Regions from separate parts of the Paenibacillus sp. FSL P2-0121 genome, predicted to be linked through region 1. Evidence: a T-box and tRNA genes for the amino acid it is inferred to sense, from the RefSeq annotation. Region 1 holds a T-box; the other holds one or more tRNA genes.
The links. A T-box is a leader RNA that pairs with one kind of tRNA and senses whether it is charged. The one in region 1 lies ahead of argS (arginine--tRNA ligase), so its partner is inferred to be a tRNA-Arg.

Region 1 (9,869 bases):
CGGTTCGTTATCAGGAGGAGAGAGAAGGAGACACACTACTTTCCTTTTTCACTGAGAATTATGAGCACGTAGTATTAAAAGAGAAAGAAATGCGCGTAGAACGGCCACACGGCCATATCCTGATGAGTGGGGATAACGCTCGACTTAATGATAAGGTCATCACAACAACTTCTTATATGTACGGGATCTTTAACTCCCAAGTGGTAATTGGAAATACCAATTTCAACAAGCTAATGTCCAATCCAAGAAATGCGCTTAACATTCCAAAAGCTTCAGGACAACGCATTTATGTAGAGTGGAACGGTGAATATCGTTTGCTGACCATGCCTTCTCTATTTGAGGTTGGTTTCAACTATGCTCGTTGGTATTACAGAACAGATGGTGAATGCTTCATTATTACGAACTACACCACCGAAGATTCGCCAGAGATATTCCTGAATGTGCGTTCGGAAAGCGGACGAGCTTATCGTTATTTAGTCACTAATCAAATCACCATGAACGTTAATGAATACGAGCTTCCATATCAATCTAAGCAAGAAGGTGGAGCAGTAATCTTCTCGGCTGACAGAAGCGCACTAAGTGCTGGTGAATATCCTGACTTACAGTATAAATTACAGGTACAGGGTGCGGAGTTAACTCTGCAGGATGAAGGTAGACTTGTCTCTCCGGTTCAACCAACTGAAGCGCCGTTAGCAGTTCTGGAGCTGTCTGCCAGCAGTGAATGGACCTTGAATATTCAAGGGCTTCTGGATGGTAAGTCACTTGCTCCAAGAAATCGTTCAGCTGAGGAAGAAATTTCTGCTTATCGCGCGTTTTATGCTGGTGTGATGAATGGCTTCCGCCTGACGCTTGGGGACGGAACAGAAGGTGAACTGTTTAAGGTTAACGCTCTGACTTGGTGGTACACACATAACATGCTGGTTCACTATTCGGTTCCACATGGTTTAGAGCAATATGGTGGCGCTGCTTGGGGAACCCGGGATGTATGTCAGGGACCTGTGGAATATTTCATGGCTACGCAAAAATACGAACAGGTTCGGGAAATTTTGCTGACGCTGTATAGTCATCAATATGAAGATGATGGCAACTGGCCACAGTGGTTCATGTTTGATAAATACACGAAGATACAACAAGAAGAAAGTCATGGAGATATTATTGTATGGCCGCTTAAGGTGCTTGGAGACTACTTGGCAGTAACTCAGGATTACAGCATCTTGGGAGCAACAGTACCGTATACCCGTAAGCACAGCTTTGACTTTACAGAAGAAAAAGCGACGTTGCTGGATCACGCACGGAAGGAAATTGCTTATATTAAGGATCATTTCCTGCATGACACACATCTGTCTTCTTACGGTGATGGAGACTGGGATGATACGCTCCAGCCTGCAAATCCACAGCTGAAGCAGTATATGGTTAGCAGCTGGACAGTGGCGCTTACCTATCAGACACTTAATCAGTTCTCAGAGGTACTTCGTTCAGTTGATCAAGCTGAGGCAGAGGAACTGAAGGCGATGGTGGAAGGAATCCGTAAGGATTTCCATACTCATATGCTTCAATCCGAAGTGATTCCTGGCTTCCTGTATATGGAGGACCCTGAGCAGATTAAGCTTATGGTGCACCCAAGTGACACAGAAACAGGTATTCAGTACCGTCTGCTGCCTATGACGCGCAGTATGATCAGTGAGCTGCTTACTCCGGAACAGGCCGAAGCACACTATGATGTCATTCAGGATAAACTATTCTGCCCTGACGGTGTGCGTCTGATGAATCGTCCAGCTCAATATGTTGGCGGGGTCAGCACTCATTTCAAACGTGCGGAGCAAGCGGCTAACTTTGGCCGGGAAATTGGACTTCAGTATGTGCATGCACATATCCGTTATGTAGAGGCTATGGCTAAGCTCGGTAAAACCGATCAGGTCTGGAAGGGTCTGGCAGCGATTAATCCGATCGGAATCCGCGATGTGGTGCCAAACGCTGAACTACGTCAAGCTAACTCCTATTTCAGTAGCTCGGATGGTAAATTTAACACCCGTTATGAGGCACAGGAGAATTTCGATAAACTGCGCAATGGTGACGTAGCTGTTAAAGGTGGCTGGAGAATCTATTCCAGCGGTCCTGGGATCTATATGAACCAGTTAATCTCGAATGCACTGGGGATCCGTACGGAAGGTGGAGACTTAATTGTTGACCCTATTCTGCCGGACTCGCTGGATGGAATGCACTTTAGTTTTGAATATGCAGGCACTAAGGTAGACTTTATCTATCACCTTACAGGTCGTGAGATTAGTCAAATTACTATCAACGGTACGGAAGTGCAAACAGAAGGTACACCTAACCGCTATCGTAGTGGTGGTGTTCGCATCAAACGTGCGGACTTTGATCGTCTCAGCACGGAAGCTGGAAATGTGATAGAGATTTATAAGTAACATATATAGAAGGGCAATCTCCGCGTTAAGCGCGGAGATTGCCTTTTTTGTGTTTTTTACATTCGGCTCGGTGTCGGTAACCCAAGCACTTCGAGCACATCTCCCAAGATGTCTTTGAATCTTGAAGTGAGCCAGAGGCGGAATTCGATCGTAGCTGGATCGCCTTTTAGAATCGGACATGCAGAATAGAAGTTGTTGAACAGTGTAGCTAAGGTATGTGCGTAAGTGCAGAGCGTATTTGGCGTTAACTCTATACTTGCTGAATGTAATATCTCGGGCCAGAGGCTTAGCTGTCTTAGCAGCGCAAGCTCTGCTTTTTCCAATTCGGAAGGGAACTGAAGCTGTGCGGCAGCTGTAAGGATTGGGATCGTAGCTTTACTCAAAACGCTTGTCGCACGCGCAAAAGTATACATCAGATAAACTCCGGTATTGCCGGATATTTCGGTAGCCTGTTTGAAATCAAACACGATTTCCGTTCCTAAATTAAACCGCAGCAGATAGTAGCGAATCGCAGCAGTGGCAATCAATCGGCTGGAGAGGCCGTCTTTATCGGAACGTGTGTGCTCAATGTTCTGTTCCATAAGCTCCACCAGATCGCTTACCTTAATCCCGATTCCCTGGCGCCCGGACATAGCATAAGAAGATTTGCCTTCTGAAATATCTATACCCAGCTCGGCCGCCGAAGCGGGACTAAGAGATACAACACCATAGCTCACATGATGGAGTTTGTCTGCTTGCTCGTTATAACCTAGTGCCCCTAAGGCTTGCTTAACCATCTGTTGTGGATATTCCTGTCTGTAATCGATCACATTGATGACTCTGTCCGCCTGCCCATAAGATTCTTGGGTTCCAGTTAATCCAGTTGTCCATAAACCGGACGAGAATTCGCTATAGGAGAAATCTTTGGTCAAAAGACCAAATTTCCAGAGATGATAGGCAATATCTTTGGCTGTATACGTTAAAATCCCATTCGAACGCACCAGCACCTTATCGAGCTGATGCTCCTCTGAATCCGCTCCAATGTTAGCCTCTGTTCCTTGCTTTAGCACCCAGCAGCCTGCGAGTTTACCTTCAGTCTCTTGTACAAAAACGGCTGTCTGCTTCAGTAGCTCAGCTGCGGCTGCCCAAAATCCCTCTTTTAAAATACTGCTCTCCCATACCAGCAAATCATAATAAATTCCAAAATGTTTCATTTCCTCTACATGCTCTCTAACGATGCGTTCAGCTACAAGGTTGCCCAGCCAGGCTTCGTTACCGCCCCCTTGTTCAAGGGAGTGCAGTATATCTGTGCGCTTATGTGTCATCTCAGGGTTCAGCGCATATTCTTTGTTCACTTTGGCATAAAGATCCCAGCAAAAATCACCGAAACGTTGGTGTTCCCCTTCTAAAGATATATTTAATAATCCAACAACTGTATCCGCCAGCTGATTGCCGAGATCATCAATGTAGTTATGGACCTCTACGTTATACCCAGTTCTTTTCATAATTCTGACTAGAGTATCGCCGATACAGGCGTTTCTTAGATGACCTACGTGAGCGGCTTTGTTGGGGTTGATAGAAGTGTGCTCGATGATGACTTTTTCCCCAGTGCTGGCAGGCAGTTCAAAGGAATGTTCAGCCCAGCTTTGCCAATTCATATACAAATTGATAAATCCGGGAGCAGCGACTTCAACTTTTTGTAAAAGACCGGCGAAGCGCCCTTGGAATTGAAGCTCTGCTTTCACTAATTCTGCTATGACCATTGGGGATTTACGTAGAGTTTTGGCTAGCTGCATAGCGATATTGCATGAATAATCACCATGTTCTAGATTTGCTGGCTGTTCGATCAGAATGGCAATGTCCTCTGGATAGTCAGCTCCTAAGGTATTGAATACACGTTGTACACTGTGCTCGATTCCGTCTTTGATGATTTGATTTAACATGGTATACCCTCCTTTGAAAATACAAAAAAGCCCTCGTCTCAAAAGAGACGAGGGCTTTAGCGCTCGCGGTACCACTCTCGTTGCTGAACAAGTTGTTCAGCCACCTTACGGGATAACGGCCTTCAGCCGGGACTTCCTACTAAGGTTCAGAAGTCCATCTCACGGGTGCGCTTCATTAAAGGGATCTGTACCGGCTTACACTCTCCCGGCTCGCTGAGGACTAGATCTCGTTAATTACTCTCCCGCTCATCGATGCTTAATTAATTTTTACCAGTATACCTAATATTTCATAAAAAGCAATAGTGGTTAGCTTCTTAACAATCTTGGTTGCTCTTTGTTGTTAGATTATCAGTTTAGTAGATTATAAATTTGGAAAAAGAAGGCTGTCTTGTTATAGGACTAGCTGTTCCTTTGCACAACAGTCCACACGCTAACTCAAGCCAAGGAATATTACTATACGGAGCCACTAAACTTTCAAATTGTAGTGGAAGGGAGGAGTGAATAAAACATGGCTATTTTTTCTACTGGACCTATAGATAACAGCCCGATCCTAGGGGTCAGACCGTCGCAACTGGTAACCGTAAAAGTAGTTAATCGGGATTCTCTTAATCCTTATAATCTAGTTATTCAAGGTTTCCTTCTTAACGGATCAAGAACGATGTATGTGAATGAAACAGTAAATCTAGCACCTAATCAAGTTTTAACTAAGAACTATTTTGCCGACTTGGACGCATTTGAATTTGTGTTTACAACAGTAGAAGCAGTTGAAGCAGAGGTTGGGATTTCAGTCTGGGGAAAACAGAACTCGGGGGCATTGGTAGATCCTCATCGCATAGTTGCGTGGGAGAAGCAGGCAGTATTAATTTAATAATTATTTTTGTGACACAGTTAACGTTAAAGGAGTGATGAGAAATTGAGTTATTTATCTACCGGACCGATAGACAATAGTATGGTAGGGGGTGTAAGACCTACTCAGCATGTTACTGTCAAAATTGATAACCGAAGTGACATTGATTCATCAATGGCTCTTGTTCAAGGATACTATATGGATGGGACAAGAACTTTATATGTCAGCGAGCTGATAAATGTAGCACCTAATGAAGTTATAACACGTGATTATTATGCCGATTTTGATGCGTTTGAATTTATTTTTACAACTACAAGTCTGGTAGATGATCCGATTCAAATCTCAGTATGGGGAAAAAATAGCGTTGGCCAGATTGTGACTGCCCATCGACTTGTACATGCAGAATTGCTTGGTGTAACGCAAGGGATAACTGGTGCGACCGGTGCGACTGGTGCAACGGGAGCGACCGGAGCCGATGGAGCAACTGGAGCGACCGGAGCAGGAGAGACTGGAGCGACAGGTGCAACAGGGGCAGATGGAGTGACTGGGGCGACTGGTGCAACGGGAGCAGACGGAGCAACTGGAGCGACCGGAGCAGGAGAGACTGGGGCAACAGGTGCAGATGGAGTAACTGGTGCAACCGGGGCGACGGGAGCGGATGGAGCAACGGGTGCAACAGGAGCGACCGGAGCAGGAGAGACTGGGGCAACAGGAGCCGATGGAACTACAGGTGCAACAGGAGCCGATGGAGCAACGGGTGCAACAGGAGCGACCGGAGCAGGAGAGACTGGAGCTACAGGAGCAGACGGAGTAACTGGGGCGACTGGTGCAACGGGAGCTGACGGAGCAACGGGTGCAACAGGAGCGACCGGAGCAGGAGAGACTGGGGCAACAGGAGCCGATGGAGCAACTGGCGCGACTGGTGCAACGGGAGCGGATGGAGCAACAGGAGCAACGGGAGCGACCGGAGCAGGAGAGACTGGGGCAACAGGAGCAGATGGAGCTACAGGTGCAACAGGAGCAACGGGAGCAGACGGAGCAACGGGAGCGACTGGAGCAGGAGAGACAGGGGCAACAGGAGCAGACGGAGTAACTGGGGCGACTGGAGCAACGGGGGCCGATGGAGCAACGGGTGCCACAGGAGCGACCGGAGCAGGAGAGACTGGGGCAACAGGAGCAGATGGAGTGACTGGTGCGACTGGTGCAACGGGAGCAACTGGAGCGGATGGAGCAACGGGTGCTACCGGAGCGACCGGAGCAGGAGAGACTGGAGCTACGGGTGCAACGGGAACAACGGGAGCAGACGGAGCAACTGGAGCAACGGGTGCTACCGGAGCAGGAGAGACTGGAGCTACAGGAGCAGACGGAGTAACTGGTGCGACAGGAGCCGATGGAGTGACTGGTGCAACTGGAGCAACGGGAGCCGATGGAGCAACGGGTGCCACAGGAGCGACCGGAGCCGATGGAGTGACTGGTGCAACTGGAGCAACGGGAGCCGATGGAGCAACGGGTGCCACAGGAGCGACCGGAGCCGATGGAGTGACTGGTGCGACTGGTGCGACAGGAGCAGACGGAGTAACTGGGGCGACTGGTGCAACCGGAGCGGATGGAGCAACTGGAGCAACTGGAGCGACCGGAGCAACGGGAGCGACAGGAGTAGCTGGAGCAACCGGAGCAACCGGAGCAACGGGAGTAGCTGGAGCAACCGGAGCAACGGGTGAAGCTGGAGCAACCGGAGCAACGGGTGAAGCTGGAGCGACTGGAGTAGCAGGAGCAACTGGAGCAACAGGAGCAACAGGAGTAGCTGGTGTAACCGGAGCAACGGGTGAAACAGGAGTGACCGGAGCAACAGGAGCAACGGGTGAAACAGGAGTAACCGGAGCGACTGGAGTAGCAGGAGCAACAGGAGCAACAGGAGTAGCTGGTGTAACTGGAGCAACGGGTGAAACAGGAGTAACCGGAGCAACAGGAGTAGCTGGTGTAACCGGAGCAACGGGTGAAGCTGGAGTGACCGGAGCGACTGGAGTAGCAGGAGCAACTGGAGCAACAGGAGTAGCTGGTGTAACCGGAGCAACGGGTGAAACAGGAGTAACCGGAGCAACTGGAGCAACAGGAGTAGCTGGGGCAACCGGAGCAACGGGTGAAGCTGGAGCGACTGGAGCAACGGGAGTAGCAGGAGCAACGGGAGCAACAGGAGTAGCTGGAGTAACAGGAGCGACTGGAATAGCTGGTGTAACCGGAGCTACCGGAGCTACCGGAGCTACCGGAGTAACTGGAGCAACAGGTCCGAATATTCAACAAGAAGGGTTTTCTGCTTTCAAACCCTCATTGGCAATTTCCACATCTACACAATTAACTGGCTGGACTGTGACAACACCTTTTTATGATAGCCCGTCTTTCGACGAAGTTGGTGGAAATTATACCATTCCGACAACTGGTAGATATTCGATTGAAGCGACTATCAATTATTCCACAACTGCCTCACTTTCTATCAGTCTTGGTGCTGGAGTTAATCCGGCTTTCGTAGTTCAGAGAACTTCTCCTACTGCAACAAATCTGGTAAGTGGGTTGTTCCCAGTACTTGATGTGAATGTAGCGCTTATATTAGATTTGAGAGCAATTTTGGGAAGTGGTACTGTGACGCTAGCTGGAGAATTTGCATTAACCGCAGGTGATGTGATTGGCTTGTTCTATGTGGCAAATGGTTTGACGGTTCCTTTGAATTTGGGTGGAGCGAACTCAGCAGGTATCGTCTGGTCTGTTCATGAATTAACTTAAGCTTATTTATCTTCAAGTTCAGTGTTTATAACAGGGGTAATTCGGTAGCCGTTAGTGTGGCTCTCGGGTTACCCTCTGTTTTGTTGGCATATGTTATAAGTCGACTGGAACGTTGCTTATTAGATTCTTATTCTATTAAACCATTACAGATTTTTAGCTTATTTTAATAAATCAAATATGTGTAATAGTAGTTTTTAAATGGATGTCCACACCTTAATTCAAAATAAGAATAATACTATAAAGAGCCAAAAAATAGGAACTAATTTTCTAGGCTCATAGATTATCAACTTAGAGTAGGTAGGAGGAATGATTATAGATAAAACCACGTTTTTTACAAAGCTATTGAGGAGAATCTTGTTCGGTTGATTTGATTTTCGCAATTCAAATAATAAGCGTATTTTAAAATTCATAAAAAATGAGGTGTTGAAAATTGAGTCAACTATCTACTGGTCCTATAGAAAATAATCTGGTAGGCGGTGTAAGACCTACTCAGCTTGTTACTCTTAAAATTGTCAATCAGAGTGATGATACTCCGTCAACGGTTCAAGTCGAAGGCTATTATATGAATGGGACAAGAACTTTATATGTAAGTGAACAGGTTAATTTAGCTCCTAATCAAGTGGTTAATAGGGATTATTATGCAAACTTTGATTCATTTGAATTTCTATTCACAACACCTATTACGATTGATGATCCCATTCAAATTTCAGTTTGGGGGAAGAGTAGCACAGGTCAATTAGTGACTGCTCATCGCCTTGTCTACTCTGAATTATATGGAGAAAATATAGGAATTACAGGTGCTACTGGAGCTACAGGAAGCGTTGGTGCAACGGGAGCGACAGGTGCTGGCGTAACCGGAGCCACAGGTGCTGGAGCCACGGGAGCGACAGGAAGTGCAGGGGCAACGGGGGCGACAGGAAGTACTGGCGTAACCGGAGCCACAGGTGCTGGAGCCACGGGAGCGACAGGAAGTGCAGGGGCAACGGGGGCGACAGGAAGTACTGGCGAAACCGGAGCCACAGGTGCTGGAGCTACTGGAGCGACAGGAAGCGTCGGAGCAACGGGAGCAACAGGAAGCACTGGAGCAACGGGAGCGACAGGTGCTGGCGTAACCGGAGCAACAGGAACTGCTGGAGCAACGGGAGCAACAGGAAGCACTGGAGCAACGGGAGCGACAGGTGCTGGCGTAACCGGAGCAACAGGAACTGCTGGAGCAACGGGAGCAACAGGAAGTGCTGGAGCAACGGGAGCGACAGGAACTGCTGGCGTAACGGGAGCGACAGGAAGTGCTGGAGCAACGGGAGCGACAGGTAGTGCTGGTGTAACTGGAGCGACAGGAACTGCTGGAGCAACGGGAGCGACAGGAACTGCTGGAGCAACGGGAGCAACAGGTGCTGGCGTAACCGGAGCAACAGGAACTGCTGGAGCAACGGGAGCAACAGGAACTGCTGGAGCAACGGGAGCAACAGGTGCTGGCGTAACGGGAGCGACAGGAAGTGCTGGAGCAACGGGAGCGACGGGTAGCGCTGGTGTAACTGGAGCGACAGGAACTGCTGGAGTAACGGGAGCGACAGGAAGTGCTGGAGCAACGGGAGCGACGGGTAGCGCTGGTGTAACTGGAGCGACAGGAACTGCTGGTGTAACTGGAGCGACAGGAAGTACTGGAGCAACGGGAGCAACAGGTGCTACTGGTTCAGGTGCAATTATTCCATATTCTTCTGGTCTTCCAGTAGCAATGACCACTGTATTAGGGGGGCTTTTGAATACTTCAAGTGCAGTTGGTTTTGGTAGCAGTGCAACTAATATCAGTATTACAGGCGGTACTATAGATCTCACCGGAGCGGCTGGAACCTTGCTGAACTTTGCGTTCTCGGTTCCTAGAACTGGAACGATTAC
Region 2 (9,869 bases), 110 kb from region 1:
AAGAGGTCTGGAAAGGCCCGCGATAGAGGTAAAAGCCCTGTAACCTAAACTGTATTCTCTCCGAGACGGATCCCGAGTAGTGCGGGGCACGTGAAACCCCGTATGAATCCAGCAGGACCATCTGCTAAGGCTAAATACTACCTGGCGACCGATAGTGAAACAGTACCGTGAGGGAAAGGTGAAAAGCACCCCGGAAGGGGAGTGAAATAGAACCTGAAACCGTGTGCTTACAAAAAGTCAGAGCCCTATTAATGGGTGATGGCGTGCCTTTTGTAGAATGAACCGGCGAGTTACGTTTAACATGCAAGGTTAAGCCGAGAAGGTGGAGCCGCAGCGAAAGCGAGTCTGAATAGGGCGATTGAGTATGTGGACGTAGACCCGAAACCGTGTGATCTACCCCTGTCCAGGGTGAAGGTGCGGTAACACGCACTGGAGGCCCGAACCCACGTACGTTGAAAAGTGCGGGGATGAGGTGGGGGTAGCGGAGAAATTCCAATCGAACTCGGAGATAGCTGGTTCTCCCCGAAATAGCTTTAGGGCTAGCCTCGGTATAAGAGTAGTGGAGGTAGAGCACTGATTGGGTGCGGGGTCCGCAAGGATTACCAAGCTCAGTCAAACTCCGAATGCCATATACTTATTGCCGGGAGTCAGACAGTGAGTGCTAAGATCCATTGTCAAAAGGGAAACAGCCCAGACCATCAGCTAAGGTCCCCAAGTGTGTGTTAAGTGGGAAAGGATGTGGAGTTGCACAGACAACCAGGATGTTGGCTTAGAAGCAGCCACCATTGAAAGAGTGCGTAATAGCTCACTGGTCGAGTGACTCTGCGCCGAAAATGTAACGGGGCTAAACACACCACCGAAGCTATGGCTAGATACTATGTATCTGGGGTAGGGGAGCGTTGTGTAGGGGTTGAAGGTGTACTGAAAAGAGCGCTGGACACTACACAAGTGAGAATGCCGGTATGAGTAACGAAAAGATCAGTGAGAATCTGATCCGCCGAAAGCCCAAGGTTTCCTGAGGAAGGCTCGTCCGCTCAGGGTAAGTCGGGACCTAAGGCGAGGCCGAAAGGCGTAGTCGAAGGACAACAGTTTGAAATTACTGTACCACCGTAATCCGCTATGAGCGATGGGGTGACGCAGGAGGGTAGTGACGCGGACTGATGGATGTCCGTCTAAGCAGTGAGGCTGATGTGTAGGCAAATCCGCACATCGTTAAGGCTGGGCTGTGATGGGGAGCGAAAATTGTAGTAGCGAAGGTCATGATCTCACACTGCCAAGAAAAGCCTCTAGCCAGGAGAAGGTGCCCGTACCGCAAACCGACACAGGTAGGCGAGAAGAGAATTCTAAGGCGCGCGGAAGAACTCTCGTTAAGGAACTCGGCAAAATGACCCCGTAACTTCGGGAGAAGGGGTGCCCCGGTAGTGTGAATAGCACGAGGGGGCCGCAGTGAAAAGGCCCAAGCGACTGTTTAGCAAAAACACAGGTCTGTGCGAAGCCGCAAGGCGAAGTATACGGGCTGACGCCTGCCCGGTGCTGGAAGGTTAAGGGGAGTGGTTAGGGGTAACCCGAAGCTATGAACCGAAGCCCCAGTAAACGGCGGCCGTAACTATAACGGTCCTAAGGTAGCGAAATTCCTTGTCAGGTAAATTCTGACCCGCACGAATGGCGTAACGACTTGGGCGCTGTCTCAACGAGAGATCCGGTGAAATTTTAATACCTGTGAAGATGCAGGTTACCCGCGACAAGACGGAAAGACCCCATGGAGCTTTACTGCAGCTTGATATTGAATTTGGGTACGATCTGTACAGGATAGGTGGGAGCCGTAGAAATCGGAGCGCAAGCTTCGGTGGAGGCGCCGTTGGGATACCACCCTGATCGTATCTAGGTTCTAACCTAGTACCCTTACCGGGTACGGGGACCGTGTCAGGCGGGCAGTTTGACTGGGGCGGTCGCCTCCTAAAGAGTAACGGAGGCGTTCCAAGGTTCCCTCAGAATGGTTGGAAATCATTCGCAGAGTGCAAAGGCATAAGGGAGCTTGACTGCGAGACCTACAAGTCGAGCAGGGACGAAAGTCGGACTTAGTGATCCGGTGGTACCGCATGGAAGGGCCATCGCTCAACGGATAAAAGCTACCCTGGGGATAACAGGCTTATCTCCCCCAAGAGTCCACATCGACGGGGAGGTTTGGCACCTCGATGTCGGCTCATCGCATCCTGGGGCTGAAGTAGGTCCCAAGGGTTGGGCTGTTCGCCCATTAAAGCGGTACGCGAGCTGGGTTCAGAACGTCGTGAGACAGTTCGGTCCCTATCTGTCGTGGGCGCAGGAAATTTGAGAGGAGCTGTCCTTAGTACGAGAGGACCGGGATGGACGTACCGCTGGTGCACCAGTTGTTCCGCCAGGAGCATGGCTGGGTAGCTACGTACGGACGGGATAAGCGCTGAAAGCATCTAAGCGTGAAGCCCCCTCAAGATGAGATTTCCCAATTAGTAAGACCCCTTGAAGACGACGAGGTAGATAGGTTGGAGGTGGAAGTGCAGCAATGCATGGAGCTGACCAATACTAATCGGTCGAGGGCTTATCCTATACGTAGAATGCAGATTCGTTTCGGATTCAGTTTTCAGGAATCAAGCTCAGATTTATATAGTCCAAATGACTGTGTGATGATGAATTCATTCAGCATTTGGCGATGAACCTGATGCATTTACGCGCAAATGCCCATGTTTGGTGGCGATAGCGGAGGGGTTCCACACGTACCCATCCCGAACACGACCGTTAAGCCCTCCAGCGCCGATGGTACTTGGACCGAAGGGTCCTGGGAGAGTAGGACGTTGCCAAGCACGCAAGACCACTGTTGAGTAATCGACAGTGGTCTTTTTGTACGATATTTAGCAGCTTATTATAAGGATAGGCAATCACTGTGAAGTGGTTTTTGAATGAAAATTAGTATCATGGAGGCAAATGATCATGATTATATGGATAAATGGTGCTTTTGGTCCAGCGAAGACAGAAACCGCAAATGAAATTTATCGAAGAAAAATATAGCTAGCGAATATGATGGAATAATTATCGTACCTATGACCCTAGTGAATCCGGATTATTGCAGGGAAATCATCGGCAAGTTAATTGATGGAGGTATAGAGCTTTATCATTTTAGTTTGTGTGCCTCCCGAGAGACCTTGCTTAAGAGATTAAGCATTAGAGTGAAGGAAAAGACTCTTGGGCTGCTCAGCAGATCGACAGGTGCATCAGAGGGCTTGATCACGAGGTATTTAAGCAGCATCTAGACACGAATGATAGAACTATAGGTGAAATCGTTGAGATAATAGCTCAAAAGCTTCATATCAATCTATTACCTAGGGAAGAGTAAAAAGAAAAATAATTAGTTTAGGTATTGCTATACTTAATAATACATGATATAATCTTTTTTGTTGTCAAAACAATTTGTTTTTAAAACGGCCCGTTGGTCAAGGGGTTAAGACACCTCCCTTTCACGGAGGTAACATGGGTTCGAATCCCATACGGGTCACCACTTCTTCTTGAAACAGCATCAGACTTCTAGAAAAAATGGTTGCATTACAGATTTGATTATGTTATGATAATTAAGTTGCTTCTTTATATGGAGGCTTAGCTCAGCTGGGAGAGCATCTGCCTTACAAGCAGAGGGTCGGGGGTTCGATCCCCTCAGCCTCCACCATAACACATCCCCAAAAGTGAAGTTAATGCTTCACTGAGGATTCCGGATACTTTCCGGGGGATCCAAGGGAATTAATACTTTTTTTACTGACGCGGGGTGGAGCAGCCCGGTAGCTCGTCGGGCTCATAACCCGAAGGTCGCAGGTTCAAATCCTGCCCCCGCAACCAATTTTCATTAAGCAATTATTCTTCTGGAACCGTGGTGTAGTTGGCCTAACATGCCTGCCTGTCACGCAGGAGACCGCGGGTTCGAATCCCGTCGGTTCCGCCATTTTCTTGCTTTATGAGCCATTAGCTCAGTTGGTAGAGCACCTGACTTTTAATCAGGGTGTCGAAGGTTCGAGTCCTTCATGGCTCACTTCTTTAGTGAGTCGGACATCAATACATACCGTGTGCGGACGTGGCTCAGCGGTAGAGCATCGCCTTGCCAAGGCGAGGGTCGCGGGTTCGATTCCCGTCGTCCGCTCCATATAAATTTTGCGCCCTTAGCTCAGCTGGATAGAGCGTTTGACTACGAATCAAAAGGCCGGGAGTTCGAATCTCTCAGGGCGCGCCATATTTTAACTTAATACTTTGCCGGTGTGGCGGAATGGCAGACGCGCTCGACTCAAAATCGAGAGGGAAACCGTGGAGGTTCGAGTCCTCTCACCGGTATATCGAAAAAAACTTGTAAGATTGCTTCCAGCAATTTTACAAGTTTTTTTTATTTTCTAAATATAGCTATTTAGAGTGGTCTTTTTGTTTCGCTGAATGCTTCTAGTAGCATATATTGTGAATCATACATCACTTCCATAATAAGGTGGATAAACTATTATTATGTATTATAATGTAAATTAAAGGGAGTGAGAATATTCATGTTCTTCACCATCCTATCTACTGTAGAAGTTAACGAGGATGTTGTATTTCTAACAGAGCTATACGATAGGTATTATCCTATTATGAAAAAGAAGGCTTATGAGATCTTGCAGGACTATGATGTTGTTGATGATATGATACAGGAGTCCTTCGTCAGACTAATCAGTAAAGCCGCATTATTGCGTTCCCTAGACCTGCATAAACAAGTATCCTATCTGGTCCATACCGTACATAATACTAGTATTAATCATGCGAAGCAGCGCAAAAGACATCTGAATCATACCTCTTCAGGGATAACCGCTGACAGTATAGAGCAAATAGCCGACAAGCAGCCTAGCATCGAGGAGATGTATAGCCTCAAGGAGGATTACACAGAGATTGCCAAGATACTCAGTGAGTTATCAGAACGGGATCAGACTTTATTGTATAACAAGTACATTCTTGAATGGAGTGATCACAAGCTTGCTGCTTCTATGGATGTCCAAGCGGTGAATATTAGATCTTATTTGACCAGAGCCAGGCGCAGAGCAATGAAGCTGCTTCTTAAGAATGGCGGAAGTGGAGTATGAAGAAACATCTGAATAAGAAAAAAATAGAGGGGAATTACGAAGAAATCTTTATTTGCATGACCTTAGAGAGTAGAATATGCTGAACCTGCTGTACAGGAGAAGATAATAATACCCTTTATAGTATATCTCGGTGACATCTGTTTCGCTGACTATCGAGAGTGGGAGAACAATAAAGATTTATACGGATTATGATACTTCTATTACTCTCACCCTACAAAAGAGGTAAAACAGCAGCAATCAATGGTCTGATGTGAAGTCTTGGACCTAGTCTTTCTCGAGCATGGGCTCACATGCTTCGAACGGGTTTAACTATGTCAATTCCGGGAATACCTACCGGGTGGTACATATAACAAAATTTGTGGAAAATAGTACGGTTCTGGAGACAATAAACTCCTATTCGTATGAATTCAAGTATTAAGACTCCGATTCTAGCCTAGCAAAAAAGAGCAGCGCTTATGCTGCTCTTTTTTGATTTAGAGTGTTGCAGGTTTCTATGCGAAGTTGTCTATTAAAATATGGGGCTCGGTTTAGTCTTATCAAGTAGAGTTTTCGCCTACTAAACTTCATAACCTAGATGTGGTAAGACCGAAAGTAACATATTAAAAAATTAATGTGTTGATATTTTTTTAATATGTTACTATAATAATATTCAAGAGTTGTATTTTAATGGCAGGAGGTAATGAAATGGATCTATATAAAGATAACTTCGAAAACTTTTCAGAACTCTTTAATTACATCCAAGAATACAAAAAAGAAAAACCAGCACAAACAGCACTTTCCATAGGGAAGATATTCTCTGAACATAACTTTTACTACTTCTACGATAGTGGTACAAGTAAGGTTGTGATGCTTGACAATGATATAGCTCAGTTATTTGAATTGTTAATTTCCTCTAATAAAAGCTTAGATGAATTAAATCAATATATTTATGCTCACAACGTTAATGTAGATGAATTAATGACTTCAATTAATGAGGAGGATTTATTCAAAGGATTCAAAATTAAGCACTTATATAATGACATATCCCTAGAGTATATAAAAAATGAAATGAATACAGGGACAACGCAACTCATTTTAGAATTAACTGGAAAATGCAACATGCGTTGTCGCTATTGTATATACCATGATGGGTATCCTCACAATCGGGCGTTTACTTCAAAAAGAATGTCATCTGATACGGCGCTTAAATCTATTGATTACATGAAACTTTATGGGGATCAGCAGGAAGTTTCTATTACTTTTTACGGTGGAGAGCCTTTACTTGAATTCGAGCTATTAAAAGAAGTTATTGAATACTCGAAGGTTGCTTTAGCAGGAAGGACTATACAATTTTCTTTTACTACTAACTTGTCTGTATTAACCCCCAAAATGGCTGAATATTTTTCTACCGTTGACAATTTATCTATTCTTTGTAGCATTGATGGTCCCAAAGAAATACATGATATGTATCGAGTCTATAAGAATGGCTCAGGCTCATTTGATGACGTTTTCAAGAAATTCAAATTATTAAATAGTGTAGCTAGAAAAAATGGTAAGGAAATGCACATAAGTGCAAATGCGGTGTACATGCCTCCGTTTAGCGAAGAAAAGGTTTCTCAAATAGATGACTTTTTTACAAATTTAGATTTTACTCATGAAGATTTCCGATATCAATTAGGTTATGCCGGTCCTGGTACTGTGCCTGAAGAATTGCTTAAAAGCTCCGATTATAATGACCAATCGCTACGACAATGGCAGGATAAGCAAATCAGTATTACTAGCAATTTGGAAGAAATTAAAGAACAAACTATCTTTAATTCACTTGATAGAATTCATAAAAGAAGCGTAACAAAAAGAGCTACTAATTTTGTGCCAATGAACGGTTGTTGTGTTGTTGGATCCCGACGATTATTTGTTTCCGCAGATGGCGATTTTCTCGCATGTGAAAGGATAGGAAACAGTCCTTCAATAGGAAATATAAATCAAGGGATTATTGAGGAAAAGATTTATAAAAAATATGTTTATGAATTTTCCGAAGTTTGGGAAAATATTTGCTCTGATTGTTGGGCTGCTAAACTTTGTAGTAGTTGTTATGTAGACAGAATGGATTCTTCGGGAGTCAGGGAACCTGATCTTGCAGAGTGTGAATATTATAGAAGTACAACAGAACGTAGTTTAAGGAATTATCACAACTTACTTAGGACATCACCGGAACAATTAGCAATCTTTAACGAAGATGTTCTTTTATAACAATTAATTTCTCGGTTTAATTGTTCTCATTTAAACCTGGATAAATACATAATGAAAGGAGGTGAGAATATGCTGAAAATTATGAATCCATATCAACAGCAAGCTATTGACAATGAGAGCATAGCTTTTCGTGCGCCATGTGTGTGTAACTCTAAATTAGCGAACCAAGCAGCTACTAAGGTTTCAGGAACTGGTTGTCAATGCTCTTGCATCGGTTCTGTAAATGAAGCGGCTAACCAAGACGCAGCAAGAAACTAGTTTTACAAACCAGCAGTATGTGTAATTCTCAATTAACGAACTATTCAGTTAAATAAAATTTCAGAACCTGATTGTAATTGCTCTTGCGTCGGTTCTGTAAACAACGCGTATAACTCCGACGCGGCAAGAAATTGAGTTTCACAATACAACAGTGTCTTCGTCCAATACCGACGAAGACACTGTTGTATTCAAATCTAAGGTTGTTAGACTGGAGTTACTCTTCAGAAGGCTATGACCTATATTGAAATACAATATCCATACCACATTATTCTTCAGGGTTTAGTCACGTCCTTAGTACTTAGAACACAATTAATACTGGAGGATAATTGAGATGAAGAAATTCAACAATTTTAGACACTTTAGTAACTACTTTGCTATTATAAAAACTACTCTAAGCGTATTATTCGCCTCTTCAAAAAAATACTTCATATTAATTTTAGTTTTAAGTTCTGTTATGGCTTTACCTGATATCATAAACTTAATTGTATGGCAGCATATAATAGATCAAATAGGTTCTCTTTTAATAAATGACAACAAAGATTATATTATCATAATATATCTCTTTCTTCTTCATTTCATTATTGTACTAATAAAATTAATTATTAATAAAACTACAAATTATGTAAAGGAAATTTATACTGTATTAGTTGATAAGTATATAACAAATAAAACTATTGAAATTGTAGACAGCATGGAAATGCAAGATTTCGAAGATCCAAGACTACATAATGACATCCAAAAAACAAATGACGAGTCAACAGTGAGAAGTATAGGTATTTTGAATAACATTGTTGAGATTATCATGAATATGACTTTATTCGTTGGTACAATAAGTATATTGGCATCTTACCAGATAAGTATAGTGATTATCATCATACTATCAATAGTCCCAAGTACAATAATTAATTTAAAATCTATGTCAAAGTTATTTGAAGTATATGATAAACGATATGAAAAAACTAGGTACTATAGTTCTTTAAAGGATATGATAGTTACATATGAAAATTTCAAAGAAATGAAATTATTTTCCAACATATCTTTTATACAGAATATCATTAATAATATTTTTGAAAAGATAATTGAGCAAGATAAAAATGTAAAAAGAACTTTGACTATAAAATCTACAGTAGGTGATTCTATTCAACATTTACTGACCTATTTATTGAAAATAATTATAGTTGTTAATGGTATTATGAGTAAACTGTCAATCGGTGTGATCATAATGAGTATTGAAACTGCTACCAAGCTGCAAAATGCTTTGATCAATTTAATAAGCTGTGCTTTGACACTATATGAAAATTGTTTGTATTTATTGAGCTTTGAGAGGTTAAACAAAATAAATTCAATAAAAAGCGAGGAAGTTAGGGAGGATTTAATAAAGGATTTTGTCGTGGATTCAATTGAGTTTATAGGAGTTTATTTTAAATATCCAAGCTCATGTAACCATATATTAGAAGATATAAATTTGACATTAAAAAAGGGATTTGATTATGCAGTTGTCGGATATAACGGAAGTGGAAAAACTACGTTGATCAAGATCATTTTAGGGTTATATGCACCAACAAAAGGCGAGATATTAATCAATGGCATTAATAGAACTATGTACGACAAGAAAGCCTATTTTGAGAAAATGAGCGCGATGTTCCAGGATTTTGTGAAGTTTCCGCTTACAATAAGAGAAAATATTGGAATTTCAATGGTTGATAATATTAACAATATGCCAGTTATAATAGAAGCTTCCGTCTTAGGTCAAGCACATGATTTTATTAATGAATTAAATAGGAAATTTGATACAAATTTATTGATTGGATGGGAAAATAGTGAGGATATTTCAACAGGACAATGGCAAAGACTTGCTATCTCAAGAAGTTTCGTCCGGGAAGCAGACGTTATGGTATTTGATGAACCAACAGCAGCTTTAGATGCTAAGACAGAAAGTGAAGTCTTTGAAAATATGGTAAATAAAAAAACAGAGAGGATTAATATAATTATTACTCATAGATTCACTAATATAAAAAATATTGATCAAATAATTGTAATACACGAAGGAAAAGTAGACGCTGTGGGTGATCATGATTTTCTGATTAGCAATAATAAAATATATGCGGAGCTGTATGACATTCAAGCAGACAACTATAAAGGATTCATTAAAGAGCCTGCTCTTGCAGGTGAGTTGTTGAAATAATATAAAGAGCTCAAAGCAGTAATCAGTGCTTGACAAAGTGTCCAAAAGGTGAAAATGGAAAAACATCTGATACTCCTGTA

Region 2: it has a tRNA-Arg gene. The T-box ahead of argS (arginine--tRNA ligase) is inferred to sense a tRNA for this amino acid. The anticodon was not compared.

Annotation. Positions count from the first base shown of each region.
Region 1 is NZ_CP150245.1:5,673,107-5,682,975, reverse strand. Features, by position in the region: gene MKY54_RS25110 (cellobiose phosphorylase) at 1-2,426, shown strand, start outside; gene argS (arginine--tRNA ligase) at 2,483-4,348, opposite strand; T-box leader at 4,389-4,607, opposite strand; gene MKY54_RS25100 (hypothetical protein) at 4,857-5,216, shown strand; gene MKY54_RS25095 (collagen-like protein) at 5,262-7,973, shown strand; gene MKY54_RS25090 (exosporium glycoprotein BclB-related protein) at 8,404-9,869, shown strand, end outside.
Region 2 is NZ_CP150245.1:5,561,256-5,571,124, reverse strand. Features, by position in the region: rRNA gene MKY54_RS24645 (23S ribosomal RNA) at 1-2,583, shown strand, start outside; rRNA gene rrf (5S ribosomal RNA) at 2,721-2,837, shown strand; gene MKY54_RS24635 (hypothetical protein) at 3,075-3,284, shown strand; tRNA gene MKY54_RS24630 (tRNA-Glu) at 3,455-3,529, shown strand; tRNA gene MKY54_RS24625 (tRNA-Val) at 3,619-3,694, shown strand; tRNA gene MKY54_RS24620 (tRNA-Met) at 3,785-3,861, shown strand; tRNA gene MKY54_RS24615 (tRNA-Asp) at 3,887-3,964, shown strand; tRNA gene MKY54_RS24610 (tRNA-Lys) at 3,979-4,051, shown strand; tRNA gene MKY54_RS24605 (tRNA-Gly) at 4,088-4,162, shown strand; tRNA gene MKY54_RS24600 (tRNA-Arg) at 4,173-4,249, shown strand; tRNA gene MKY54_RS24595 (tRNA-Leu) at 4,269-4,347, shown strand; gene MKY54_RS24590 (sigma-70 family RNA polymerase sigma factor) at 4,548-5,117, shown strand; gene MKY54_RS24585 (radical SAM protein) at 5,802-7,346, shown strand; gene MKY54_RS24580 (hypothetical protein) at 7,416-7,604, shown strand; gene MKY54_RS24575 (ABC transporter ATP-binding protein) at 7,936-9,789, shown strand.